Halorhodospira halochloris: one gene and its partner. The protein of the gene in region 2 interacts with the protein of the main gene of each other region in a pairwise test. Links are inferred from orthologs where the notes say so. Each region holds a gene or a part of one and is shown on either strand. Other genes may lie near its edges. The genes, in order: ndk and HH1059_RS14025.

Evidence for each region.
Region 1: the proteins of HH1059_RS14025 (region 2) and ndk interact in binary tests that used the Escherichia coli proteins (3 or more experiments, as listed by UniProt). The link is inferred for Halorhodospira halochloris from one-to-one orthologs.

What each region holds. Positions count from the first base shown.
Region 1 is NZ_AP017372.2:1,114,467-1,121,174, reverse strand. What follows is about bases 2,495-5,192. They hold ndk (nucleoside-diphosphate kinase), read right to left. Parts: upstream 4,208-5,192; coding sequence 3,782-4,207; downstream 2,495-3,781. Other genes in these bases: cysE (serine O-acetyltransferase), read right to left, coding at 4,602-5,192; rlmN (dual-specificity RNA methyltransferase RlmN), read right to left, coding at 2,692-3,801; HH1059_RS05175 (tetratricopeptide repeat protein), read right to left, coding at 2,495-2,695. Outside these bases: hisS (histidine--tRNA ligase), read right to left, coding at 1-930; HH1059_RS05180 (helix-turn-helix domain-containing protein), read right to left, coding at 948-1,931; more of HH1059_RS05175, read right to left, coding at 1,928-2,494; more of cysE, read right to left, coding at 5,193-5,372; HH1059_RS05155 (RNA methyltransferase), read right to left, coding at 5,580-6,302; HH1059_RS05150 (inositol monophosphatase family protein), read left to right, coding at 6,412-6,708. UniProt on the Escherichia coli protein: Major role in the synthesis of nucleoside triphosphates other than ATP. The ATP gamma phosphate is transferred to the NDP beta phosphate via a ping-pong mechanism, using a phosphorylated active-site intermediate.
Region 2 is NZ_AP017372.2:42,701-49,440, reverse strand. Bases 2,441-5,170 are described here. They hold HH1059_RS14025 (5-formyltetrahydrofolate cyclo-ligase), read right to left. Parts: upstream 4,254-5,170; coding sequence 3,627-4,253; downstream 2,441-3,626. Other genes in these bases: HH1059_RS00200 (TIGR02449 family protein), read right to left, coding at 5,082-5,170; HH1059_RS00205 (cell division protein ZapA), read right to left, coding at 4,763-5,077; HH1059_RS00220 (glucosaminidase domain-containing protein), read right to left, coding at 2,441-3,100. In the rest of the region: HH1059_RS12980 (BUD32 family EKC/KEOPS complex subunit), read left to right, coding at 180-1,103; HH1059_RS00225 (protein kinase family protein), read left to right, coding at 1,210-2,052; more of HH1059_RS00220, read right to left, coding at 2,063-2,440; more of HH1059_RS00200, read right to left, coding at 5,171-5,294; HH1059_RS00195 (UPF0149 family protein), read left to right, coding at 5,466-6,020; HH1059_RS00190 (aminopeptidase P N-terminal domain-containing protein), read left to right, coding at 6,030-6,740. UniProt on the Escherichia coli protein: Involved in the removal of 5-formyltetrahydrofolate.

The DNA of each region.
Region 1 (6,708 bases), 1.1 Mb from region 2 along the record:
CTCCAAGCCGAGCGCGAAACCTATCGCCGGGGTGGCTTTGCCGCCCAACTGCTCGACGAGACCATCAAAGCGACCTCCCGCACAAACCGTGCCCTGCGCCCCGAGATCGTCACTGACCCACTCAAACACGGTCCTGGTGTAATAGTCGAGCCCCCTAACCAAGGCAGGATTGACTTCATAATCCACCCCCGCTTGCTCAAGCAGGTTTCTAACTGTTGCGAAATGCTCTGCTGATTGCTCATCCAAATTATCCAGAAGCCGTGGCGCTGCGGCCATGACATGCTGGACCTGGGGGTTCTTACTATCGAAGATGCGCAGCGGATTGGTCTCCAGCCGCCGCCTAGCATCTTCGTCAAGCTGATCTTCATTATCCCGCAAATAGGCGATCAGCTCCTGGCGGTGCGCAGCTCGGCTTTGGGGGGTGCCAAGCGAATTAATCTGCAAGCGCAGGCCATTAAGGCCAAGTTCGCGGAACAGCCGGGCGGTCATGACAATCATCTCGGCATCCATCTCGGCCGCCGAGACGCCGAAGACCTCAGCGCCAACTTGATGGAATTGACGCAATCGACCTTTTTGCGGGCGCTCATGACGGAACATCGGCCCCGAGTACCACAGCCGCGGCTCACTGTTATGCAACAGTCCATTCTCGATCCCGGCACGCACACAGCCGGCCGTCCCTTCCGGGCGTAAGGTTACACTGTCGCCGTTACGATCCTCAAAAGTATACATCTCCTTTTCGACTATATCGGTAACCTCGCCTATCGAGCGGCAGAAAAGCTCTGTCCGCTCAAGCATCGGCAACCTGATCTCCCGATACCCGTACGCCTCCAGCACACGTCGAATGATCTTCTCAGCACGTTGCCAAATCGCCGCCTCGGCGGGGAGGATGTCACAAAAACCACGTACGCTCTGGATTCCCTTTTTCGCCACCTCGCGTTACTCCCTTGCTAATCTCTGGTCAGAGTCAAACGTGCTACATCCTGTCTAGTAAATGGAGCCAAATCAAAATCTTCCCCAAAGTGCTCAATCTCAACCGCAGGGGCGTTGCCAATGACAATGTTGTACTCATCTGCCTCATCAAGCTCCAGCGTCTCTGGACCTTGAACCAATCTAAATACCTGCCGATCACCGTCAGCATGGATCTCCATCCATGCATCTTCTCCCTCAGCAACCCTTACCACAAGACCTGGATCGCGCGCTTCTTCCTCAAGCTCATCCTGCTCGGCCTCGATATCGGGGACAGCATCGGCCGCTGCTAGTTCCTCTGCCAGGGCTTCTGTCTGGCGCTCTTCCTCCGGCGGATCATCTGTAAGCTCCTCAGCCACATCCTGTTGCTCGTAGTCATCTTCACGCTCAACTAAAACCAGCCAGGTTCCGCCAATCACCAGCAACACGAGGGCCACCCCCCCCAATGCAAAGGCGGCAATCAGCTTCTTGCCACCGCTGGTTCTCTTACCCTCAGCATAACTAGACTCCGACGCCGCTGAGCCGGTATCGCCCTGATCCACATCCGCACGCTCGGCACCCCCCCCTTGATTAGCCTCACCTGCCACTGACTCACTAACCCGCTGAGTCCCTACTGTGGTCTTTTCTTCTACCGGTGCAGAGTAACTATCTTCAGGCGTTGCAGATGTTTCAGAGCGGGGTTTTGGATCCGAATTGCCAATAGCCGGTGAAGAAGGCTCCCCAGTGCGGCTATATGCGGCAACTATTTCGTTTTCATCTAGCCCAACCAGACGAGCATAGCCGCGTAGATAACCCTTAACGAAGGTCGACGGCGGCAACCGGGATTCATCGCCTGCCTCTAACGCCTCTATCACCCCAGCCGAAAGATTCAGGCTTGCCGCAACTGCCCTGGTTGTCAGCCCTTGTGCTTCTCGCGCCCGTCGCAGCTGTTGACCCGGGTCATTACTTTGATCATGCTCGCTCATGGCGTGCCCCCTTCATTGGCTTTGAGCCGCCCGACATAATCAGACTGCGGGAAGCGCTCGCTTAACTCATCTGAGAACGCCTCTGCAGCCTCTGACTGTCCCAACTCTTCGGCCACCCGCGCCGAAAAGTAAAGAGAGCGCGGCGACCGGTCGAGCTCTCTCACCCTATCAAGATCCTCAGCGGCCGCAGCGAAGCGCTCCTGCTCGAAGCGCAATTCAGCCCGCACCAACAAGGCCGGGGCGAACTCCTGCACATGCGCCAATGCAGAATCGACAAATTCGCCAGCCTCCTCAAGGCGCCCGGCCCCTAGTGCACATCGGGCCGCATTGGTTAAAGGGACATGGCGAGACGGGTAACCCGTTATACCTGCAGCACTCTCCAACTCTTGTAAGGCCTCATCAACCTGATCTAGGCGACAGAGCACCCTGCCCAGGTTATTGAGTATTGGTCCTCGCCCTTGGTCAGACCCGGCTTCTTCGACCAAACCGACCGCAGCCCGGTGATACTCTACTGCCCGATCCAAATCACCCACCCCCTCGGCTACCAGACCCATGCCGGCTGTAGCCTGGGGATGCTGAGGATCCAGCTCTAGGGCACGCTCAAGGCGCTCTCGCGCCTCACTGAACCGGCCCACCCCGATAAGATAAAGGCCTGCCCCGGCATGGCTATCTGCTGCCTTTTCCGGCTGCGGAACCCCGCTCCCGCCACCACTAGCGCAAGCGGCCAGCAATAGCACAAAACTCAATTGCAGCAGTCGAGTCACTGATATGCTACCAGTTTGCTGGGCTGAGCATCCCTTACCTCGCCTACCAGTTGTCCGCACGCTCCTTGTATATCATCGCCCCGACTGTCCCTGATAGTAGCGGTAAGATTGCGCTCCAAGAGCAGATCAGCAAATCTGTTTACCCTGTTCATAGAGGGACGCGAAAACCTTGCCCCGGGGTATGGATTAAATGGTATCAGATTAATTTTGGATGGTATATCGCGCAAACGAGCAGCCAACTCCCGAGCATGTTCATCTGCATCATTCACTCCGGCCAGCACTACATATTCCCAAGTAATACGCCGGTGCGGCTTATCACTTATATATTCATGACAAGCTGGCAAGAGTTTCTCCAGCGGATGTTTACGATTCAGCGGCACAATTTTATTGCGTAGCTCGTTATTTGGGGCATGCAGCGAAACAGCTAGACTAACCTCGGTCAGGCCACGCAGTCTTTTAATTGCCCGAACAATACCGGAGGTGGAAATGGTGACCCGTCGCTTAGAAATGACGAAACCGAAGTCATCGGTAAAGACACGAGAAGCCGAAATGACCGGGTCAAAATTGAGCAGCGGCTCACCCATGCCCATAAACACAACATTAGTAATGGCCCCATCACCGAGCTTCTCAGTGGCCAAGTGTAACTGCCCGACAATCTCCGCAGCGCTCAAATTACGGGCAAAGCCACCGTCACCGGTAGCACAAAAGCGGCAGCCCATCGGGCAACCCACCTGCGACGAGACACACAGTGTGCCACGCTTAGGCTCCGGTATATAAACCATCTCAACACTATGGCCGTCGGCAAGGCGCACCACCCACTTGCGGGTACCATCGGCAGAGATGCTTTCGCTGGCTATCTGCGGCAGCGCTACTATGGCCTGCTTCGCAAGCTTCGCGCGCAAAGCCTTACTCAGATCGGTCATGGCCTCGAAATCATAAACCCGACGCTGATGGAGCCATTGCATCATTTGCCGGGCACGGAAACGTTTCTCTCCCAGCGCCTCGAAAAATGCCGCTAAACGCGGCCGATCAAGCCCTAATAGCTCTACCGGCCCGGCATCCTTAGCGGCATGGAGCTGATCATGTTCAGCGTGAGCAGATTTCATCGGCCTTGAAGAAGAACTCGATCTCTTGCTTGGCAGTTTCCGGGCTATCCGAACCGTGCACGGCATTCGCATCTATATTTTCAGCAAAATCGTGGCGAATAGATCCGGCGCTGGCTTCCTGGGGATTAGTCTCGCCCATGATCTCACGATTTTTTCGGATTGCCTGTTCCCCTTCGAGGACCTGCACCATAATCGGGCCTGAGGTCATGAACCCAACCAAATCGTTGAAAAAAGGCCTTTCGCGGTGAACGGCGTAGAAACTCTCCGCCTCCTGTTGACCCAAATGGACCATCTTTGCTGCCACAATGCGCAGGCCAGCGCGCTCAAATCGCGCCAGAATCTCACCAATAACGTTTTTGGCTACCGCATCTGGTTTGATAATCGAAAGGGTTCTTTCTGACGTCATCTAGCCTCTCCTCAAAATATAGCAATTCAAGTCAAACTTGCCAAAGATTTCTCTAACCACAAAAAAGCCGCAGCATCAACAAGCTGCGGCGGCTTGGATAACTGTGCATTATACAACGCTGCGCCATCACAGAACAACTGCGGGGGTTAGCGTAAAGCCCATAGAGCTCGCCTCTAAAAATTCCCTCCGGAGCCACTCAACTGCCAACTGCCCCGGTGTGGAGGACGCCGTGAATCCTTCCCTGGAGGCTTCATGGCGCCATCCTTGGCGCCAAGACCTCCACACCGGGGCAGTTGAGTTGCTCCGGGGGTAATTTTGGAGAGCATTTTTAGGGGCTACTCGAAGACGGGGGGCACGAACTTTTTTAAGGATTCACTTAGGCACAGCCACCCGCTCAATCTCGCTTATCCTCATACTCTCCAGCACCCGACTCGCGTGTACCGACTTTCAAATCGGGCACGCAAGTCTGCTCGACATCTCCGCCGAGCTCTTTGACGGCACAGCAAAGCTCCTCAATGCGCCGGTCAGTAACATGGATATGATCAAGCATGGCATCGACCGCCTGAGCGACTGGATCAGGCATCTCGGTGGTACCGTAGGCATCAAAGCCGATGCGTTGCGCCACCTTCTCGCGCCGACTGCGCTCTTGTTTTATCTCACCAGCTTGGCGTGCCGGTATACCCACCATAGTCGCCCCTTCCGGGACATCTTTTAACACCACAGCGTTAGAACCAACCCGAGCTCCGCTTCCGACCCGAATAGGCCCGAGCAGCTTGGCACCGGCACCGATCACCACATCATTACCCAAGGTCGGGTGACGCTTACCCGACTGCCAACTCGTGCCGCCCAGGGTAACGCCGTGATAGAGGGTCACATCATCGCCAACATCTGCCGTCTCCCCGATGACGACGCCCATACCGTGATCAATGAAAAACCTGCGGCCAATCCGTGCCCCGGGATGGATTTCGATCCCCGTCAACCAGCGATTGATTAGGCCCAGCACGCGAGCCAACCAGCGTAGTCGCCAGCGCCATAAGAGGCCCGCGCAACGATGTAAAACCAGGGCATGGAACCCGGGATAGGTTGTTATGACATCAAAGGCATTGCGAGCCGCAGGGTCCCGCTCCATAACACAGCGGATATCCTCACGCAGGCGTTGTAACATCGTTACCTCTTCATCTGTCGATACTAGCTTACATATTCGCACGCAACAGGCGTCTCGAAAGGCTTCCCTGAGCCAATCGCTTGTCTCGGTGTGCAGGTATGGACGCCAGGGCTAGCACCATGAAGCCTCAAGGGATGGATCCACGGCGTCCTCCACACAAGACAACAAATTGGCTCAGGGAAGCCTTTCGAGACGCCCATAAAAGACTCATAACCATCGCCGCTGATCGAGCACATGGCTAAGCAAGCCGCGGAGCATCCGCACCTCATCAGCGCTAGGCCGCGCCCGCCGAAAGATATTGCGCAGCCGACGCATAGTCAGTTCGGGATTCTGTCGCTGGAGAAAACCCACGGCCGTTGCCGTCTGCTCGAGATGAGCAAAGAAACGCTCCAGAGTATCGACCCCCGCCGGCGGCTCCTCAGCACACACAATGGGCGATGCGCTAGCCATAGCCATGCGCAGCTCCCAAGCCACAAGCTGTACCGACTGAGCAAGATTGAGTGAGCTGTACTGCGGATCGGCGGGTATATGCACCAGTGCGTGGCAACGATCGAGCTCTAAGTTGCTCAACCCGGTCCGCTCCCGGCCAAAGACCCAAGCCTGTTCAGCATCGCCCTCGCCCATAGCCTCGCTCACCGCCGTGCGGAGATCGCTGACACGGTAATTTTCTGCCCGCGGCCGAGCGGATAGACCGTAGACCAAGCGGCACCCACTCAGCGCTGCACCAAGCTCATCATGCACGCTGGCTTGACGAAGGACATCTTCGGCACTAGTTGCCCGCGCAATCGCCTCTTCACCCAGCGGGTCACACTGCGGCTCGACCAGCGCCAGGCGCTCTAGGCCCATGGTGCGCATCGCCCTCGCCGTAGCGCCTATGTTACCCGGGTGACTGGTGCCCACCAGGACTATGCGAATCTTATCCGGATTCAAACTTACCTCTATATAGTCAAGCCAATACTCTACCGCAGGGCTTATGCTTTGCCCGTGAATCTTATCACTTCTGTTGATATCATACGCCCATCTAGCGAAGGAGATCCCCATGCATCCAATGGTGAACATCGCGGTACGGGCAGCCCGTTCCGCCGGCAATGTCATTACCCGCAGCATCGACCGCATCGACCGAGTCAAGGTCGAGGAGAAGGGGCGTTATGATTTTGTCACCGAGGTTGACCGTCAAGCCGAGCAGGTCATTATCGACACCCTCACCCGCGCCTATCCGCATCATGCGATAATTGCCGAGGAGAGCGGTACTCATCAGAAAAACTCCCGGACCCAAGCCGAATATACCTGGATCATCGACCCCCTTGATGGCACGGCTAATTTTGTCCATGGGTTT
Region 2 (6,740 bases):
GCTCAAGCAGTGAATCCCTTGACGGAGGTCAGAGCTAGTCACGGGCAGGTACTATCCGGTGTTATAATGCAGGTCGGACCGAATCACCCCTTGGGAGACTCGCCTACCTCCGAGAATAGCGTAAACTATGCCATAGCTGCAAAGCTTAGCGGGAATATTTCATCCAATCTTGTCTAGCGATGTTTTTAGAGCAATTCACCGATAAAATGAACCGAATTTCTTCCTTAAGATGCAAGGTAGAAGCTGCTTCCTCGCAGGATCCCCATATTGATTATAATACGTTAAGAAATGAAAAAATTTATGTAACCAATTCTTCTGTCCTGACGACGTCTGATTTTAACAGGTTATTTCCACTCTGGGAAAATCAAATACCTTTCAGCGGTATTTTGATTTCTGCACGCCGCCGACACAACGTTTACCTGCTAGACACTTTGAATTTTGGCCCTATTGTTCTTAAATACACAAACCCTGGAAAAACTAAGCGGCGCTCCTCCGTCCTCCCATGGCTGATTGGCATAAAAGCGCATCGGGGACTACCCGGATCTGTTTGTGAACCAATCGCCGCGGTTGATTATTACGAAAAGGATCATATTTTTAAATCTTGTTTAATAAGCCGATACGTCGACGGTCAACCATTAACAGAACCTAATGAAGAGCAAAGCTCTGATGAACATCTAATCTTAATTCACACTGCAAAACGTATCGGAACATATCTAGCCAGATTACACAGATGCGGTGTTCATCTACAAGATTGTAGAATGGCAAACATTATGGATATCACAAACAATGAACATGGCAGTAACACTTGTAATCTAACAATCGTTGATATAGAAGCACTAGGAGAAGGCCACTTAACTCTCTTTGGTGCGGCAAGAAAGTTATTAAAGCTACGTTTACCACCAGTTTATTTCCAGGCCGCTTGGGCCGCTTATATAAATGAGCTAAATGAAAAAGATCTAAACTTTGTTCAGAGACGTTTTTTGTGGGGTATTTATATGCCATTAAGGACATTTCGACATCACCTAGTCAGATACAACCGTAGACGTTTACGCCCACTGCTCAGTGTATTTTCTTTTAAAAAAGGCACACAACAAGATAACTAAATTATGCCCAAAAGATATTCATCCACTCCATATTCCCTTGCCGTTTGCAGCCCTAAATAATCTCATGTCAAAGACGCTGAGCAATGAAACTGCGCGTAGAATCAATATGAATATTGATGGCACTATAGATCGTGCAAAATTCTGCACCGAGATAAATACAGATATAATCTCATGTATTATCGGTGCATTGCTTTCCAGTAGTAATATAGAGCACAACGGCTGGACCCTAGAGTTAATCAAATCATCTAAATCTTATGTCTATCGCTGGCGTGACCACAGCGGACATGATTTTATAATTAAGCTTTACTCTCCTACTGGCCCGAAGGAGAGAATCAAGTCCTTCTTGCGCCCACCAAAATATTTGTTCGCCACAGCAGAGAAGCTTATCGCAGCTGGTGTATCAACACCAAAACCTATCGCAGCTTTCCGTTTAACAACAAACGAACGGGCTGTTGGCATCTACATCATGGAGAGAGAAGAAGGCATAACTGTTAAGGATCTCGCAAAAACAAGCGTGTGTCTCAATACGGGATTACATATAGCTGCCGAAATGGGGCGTGCTTGGGGTAATTTGGTGCGATCAGGATTTTTGCATATGGATCCTATACGTGGTAATTTCTTGTATGGAGTCAACCACAGAGGCCACCATTCACTAACTGTCTTAGACATAGATAATATTTACTTCATTGGCTGGCTTCCTAAGCCAGTTCGCCTTCATCGGTTAAAAAAAATGTCACGTATACACTTACTAGGCCTGCCTAAGTTAATAGGAACCACCCCCCCTAGACTGATCTTTAAGCGTTTTCTTCACGCATACGCAAAGGCTTATGGTGTGCCAGTCAAGATAGCTAGCAGAGAGTGGATTGAAGTCATAAGCATGCTCGCTAAGCAAAAGCCAGATGTTTATACTATCTTAAGCAATTTCCCTATAGCTAATGATAATAAGTAAATTTATTACTTTATTCATTCGATAGCTCTAAACTATTGAGCTTGTCTAAGTTGTTGAAACTGATCATTGCACGTATCTCATCAACATAGTCTTGTCCACGTTCTGAGTATGATGTAAGGGCACTAGCCATATAATAGCCATCTAACTGTTTACCATTTTCTCTTAGTTTGGCTCGCATATCCCGAAATTTTTCATATGAATTGCCGACATTTAGCGTATAAAAATAAGACCGAACCGAACGTTGTAACGAGTCAAAAACCCTAATTCGATGTGTTTGCCCCTCAGCACGGCGTTCCGGCACTAAACCTTCCTTTTGAGTCCATGTCCACTCACCAAACAGATTGTTAGCCTGACGAGTAAATCTAGAAGTGCCCCACCCACTCTCGTTGGCAGCCTGAGCAATCGCTAGGTCGACCGGTATTTCATCTAACCTATGTAGTAAATCGCTATAAAATGAATCTTTTTCTAGTGAAACCCTGTAATATTCGGCTAGTTCCTCAACTATCTCTTGTTCTTCATCACTTAATGAATGACGCCTCTGAGATAAATCACTAATTAAATCGCGCGCCGATCTGAGGCGCAAATTTTCTGCAATAACAATTGGAGCAAGGACACGGTAGAATATCTCTTTGCGCTCATTTACTGAAACCTCCGCAAGATCCTCAGGAAATTCTGCGGCTGTAACACCTCGAAGTTCTTTTTCTGGAGGCCAGTTATTGCTGCCTTTTTCTCTCAGTTTAGTTAATAAATCTGTAGCCGAGCTAGCTGACACTTGCTTAAGGTTAGGAATTTTCAGTCTAGCCTGTAGATAATTATCAGATTCAATTAAGCTGCTACCAACTTCATTAGCACCTTGATCTGTTTTTTTATCCGGATCAATCTGTGCTGTTTTATCCTCGTTTATTTCTTGGCCTTCAACCCCATCTATTTCCTTAGTCTGCCATAAAAACCCTCCAACACCGATAATAAGCAACAAAACGGCCGAAAAACCAGTTACCAGGCCTATTTTCAAATGCTTATAATTTGTATTATCTTCCGGTGTACTCAACTTTTACCTCCTAGGAAGCTTTAAAGGTAAATCGACATCCCCTGTCAACATACTATCTTCCTGGCTAGATTTATTGTTCATGGTCAAGATGCAAAGCAAGTGCACATCTCTATAACAGTTCTTTTAATTTATTATATTATTATTATTAAATCAATTGTCCTATGTTGACAGTGCTTGTATCTCCCTGATAAGCCACTAAAAGATCTTGTTAATGGAACATAGCAGTACTCATAGGACAGGTTGTGGAAAAGTTGGGTAGCATTATATGGTCCGTACTACTGTTCAGAGTTTTCCACAGGTTTCTCCAAGGATACCTCACTTTAACCCCCTACTGGTGGCCTCTAAAAACTTCGCCGGCGCCACCATCCGCCCCGGTGTGGAGGACGCCATGAATCCAACCCTGGAGGCTTCATGGCTCCATCCCTGGCGCCAAGACCTCCACACCGGGGCGGATGGTGGCGCCGGCGAAGTTTTCGAGGCTCCCTACTGCGACTAGAGTAGCCCAGCTGTGGAGGTCTCTGTTAGCCTAATAAACCTGCTTAACTCGACCCTGATAGACGGATCTTTCCGTGACCACTCTATCCAGAGATATATCCCATCTGTCGGTAGGAATGTAGTCCACTAGTTGCAGCTCAAATGCTAGTCCGATCGTAATCAGAGGATGCCAGTCTCTGTGCTGAAGAAACTTGAGGGTGGTGTCATAGAATCCGCCTCCCATGCCTAAGCGACTCCCTTGCCTATCGAACCCTACTACGGGTAACAAGACTGCATCCAGTCTATTAGCACCTATAGCTGGGGATTGGTCTGGGATCGGCTCGAGTATGCCGTAGCGATTTGGTCGCATGGGTGTGGCGTAGGTATAACGGCGGAAACATAGTCTCTTTGACTTATGTTGTAAAACTGGCAGATAGACATCCATCCCTTGCAATGTGATTTGTGTGATCAACTTCTGTGTCGGCACTTCTCCATCTGAATCAAGATAGCATGCCACTGATCTTGCGCGACGTCGCTTCAGCAAGGTGAGGGTACGTTTAAGAATGGTGTACTCAGCTTTTCTGCGTCTTGCCAAGCCAATGTTGCGGCGCTGAGCCCGCAAGTTGCGGCGCAACTCTCTTTTCAAATCGTGATTCTCTTGGACTGAGCTGTTTCGCATGTGTTCGATGAGCCCTCCTTTAGAAGCGCTTGAGGTCTCCTCTAGGTGTCTCAAACGCTCACTCTGAGTCATTTGGTTACCCTCTCATGTCGGCCTTGGGCGCCAAGGGTGTCGCTATGCAGCCTGCAGGGATAGGTTTACGGCGTCATTTGAACTGAGACAATCAAGTCGTTCAGGGGAGGGGATTGGGGGCCTAACTGAGCAAAAGGCCTACGCCGCAAGATTATGGAAGATCGCTGGTGATTTGAGTAGTCCCGAATGAGGACACCCCCCGCGGCGCCGTACAGGCCTGCCCTTGAACCCTGAGGTTCAGGTAGGGACGAGGGGGGCAGCCTTAGGCTTTCCGCTTGGTAGCGGACATGCTCACCGGTCAGCCCACGCCTGGTCCCTTGGGCGTTTCGTTGAGGGTCAAGATGACTTGGCCTGATCTCGAACGCCGCAGGGGATGCTTAAATTCAATGATGACTTAGTAGCGTTTGGTCTGCAACAGGGTGAGTCGGGAAACCTGATCAACCAGATTTGCCAGTGTTGGCCTTAGCATCATTGGCAACTGTCTCTGCTATCCGTTCATCAAGGCGGGCCAGACGTTTGCGTACATCAGCCATTTCTTGGTTTTCAGCGTGTGCCTCGAGCAATTCGTAAGCGATGTTTATAGCGGCCATTACCGCGACACGGTCGGTCCCAACCACCTTGCCGCTTTGACGCACCTCGCGCATCTTACGATCAACGTAGTCGGCAGACTGCAGTAAGCTGTTTTTTGCATCCTCGGGGCAGGCAATTGTGTAGTCCTGTTCGAGGATTCTGACTTTGACCGCTTCGGTCATAGTTCTATTGCTCCATAGCCTTAAGTCGGCTGATCATTGACTCAATCTGCGATCTTGCTAACTCGTTTTTCTCTTGTAGGGTGGCACGTTCAGCCTTAAGCTGCTCTTGGGTCTCGTGGAGGACGCGGTTCTCCTCGCGCAGCCGCTGGCATTCAGCGATAACGTGCTCTACGCGCTGCTCCAAGTTGTCCAACTCTTCAACCGATTTATCAGCCACTTGGAGTACCTCCAGGATTTTCGACTATAGTCTTACAATAACCTCGGGTCAATCTGCAATGCATCGCGCTATCGGCCAATATTCCTATATACTCGATTGCCTATAATTGCCACAAGATCAGTAAAAACACTACGACATGCGGATAATTATCGTAAAGGAAGCATGCTAAAGATGGGTTGGGAAGAGCGTTACGACAGTGTTGAAGAGTCACTTCAGGCAGTAGGTGCACATGTTGGTGCAGCAGAAAGCCACGGTATGCTCTGTGGTGTGCTAACAGGAGCGCAAGATACAAGCCAGGCACGATGGATAGCTGACGTACTTGCCGATACAGAACCACGCGGCGAGGCCGCGCGAGCGTGTCTGGAGATGCTTACCATCCTTTACGATGAGACAGCGGCCGGATTGGCTGATGAGAACTTTGAGTTTCATCCCATGTTGCCTGGCGAACACTCTTCGCTTCCCGAGCGCAGCAGAGCTCTGGCAGCTTGGTGCAGTGGTTTTTTGTTCGGTATTGGCCGCAGCGAGCCTGGATCCGACTCAACTTTACCGGCCAATGTGCGCGAGGTTCTTCATGATTTGAGTGAGATTGCGCGTGTTGCAGCGCAGCCAGATGATGAGGAGGATGATGAAGAGTCTTATGCCGAGCTAGTAGAGTACGTCAGGGTTGCGGTGCTGCTGTGCCGAGAGCATTTGTTGCATACATTTATTGACGACAATAATCATTAAGGTTTTTGAATGGACTCGCTTCACAGGAAAGTCTCTGAAAAGAGGCGCCAAGCGCTGCTAAATCAATGCAGTGAGCGTCAAGCCTTGATTATCCCCGCAGCTTCTGAGAAAACGCGTAACCGCGACGTGGAGCATGTGTTTCGCCAGGATAGTGATTTTCTATATCTTACTGGTTTTCCGGAGCCTGATGCCGTAGCAGTGCTGCTGCCGAATCGTGCGGGTGGTGAGTTTATCCTTTTTGTCCGCGAACGTGATCCTGAACAGGAGCGTTGGTCAGGCAAGCGCTATGGAACCGAAGATGCCAAGGAGTTATTCGGAGCCGATCAGGCCTATCCACTCGCAGAGATTGGGCAGAAATTGCCTGAATTATTGGTGGGCAGAGAGATCATCAACTACCCGATTGGCCGTGATGAGCATGGAGATCGGCGCATGCTTGACTGGTTTAGGAGCGCACGCAGGTTGTGTAGGGCGACCCAGCAGCCGCCGGTTTGCATTCAGACCTTTGACAACAACATCCACTCTATGCGCCTCATTAAAAGCGCTGAGGAGCTTGATGCGATGCACCGCGCCGCGGGGGTTACGGTAAGTGCCCACCGGCGAGCTATGCAGGTAGCCCAACCCGCGATGCCAGAATATGAACTTGCTGCTGAGATACTGGCAATTTTCCACCGCCACGGTGGCGAAGCGGCATATCCAAGCATTGTCGCTGGCGGCGCCAAT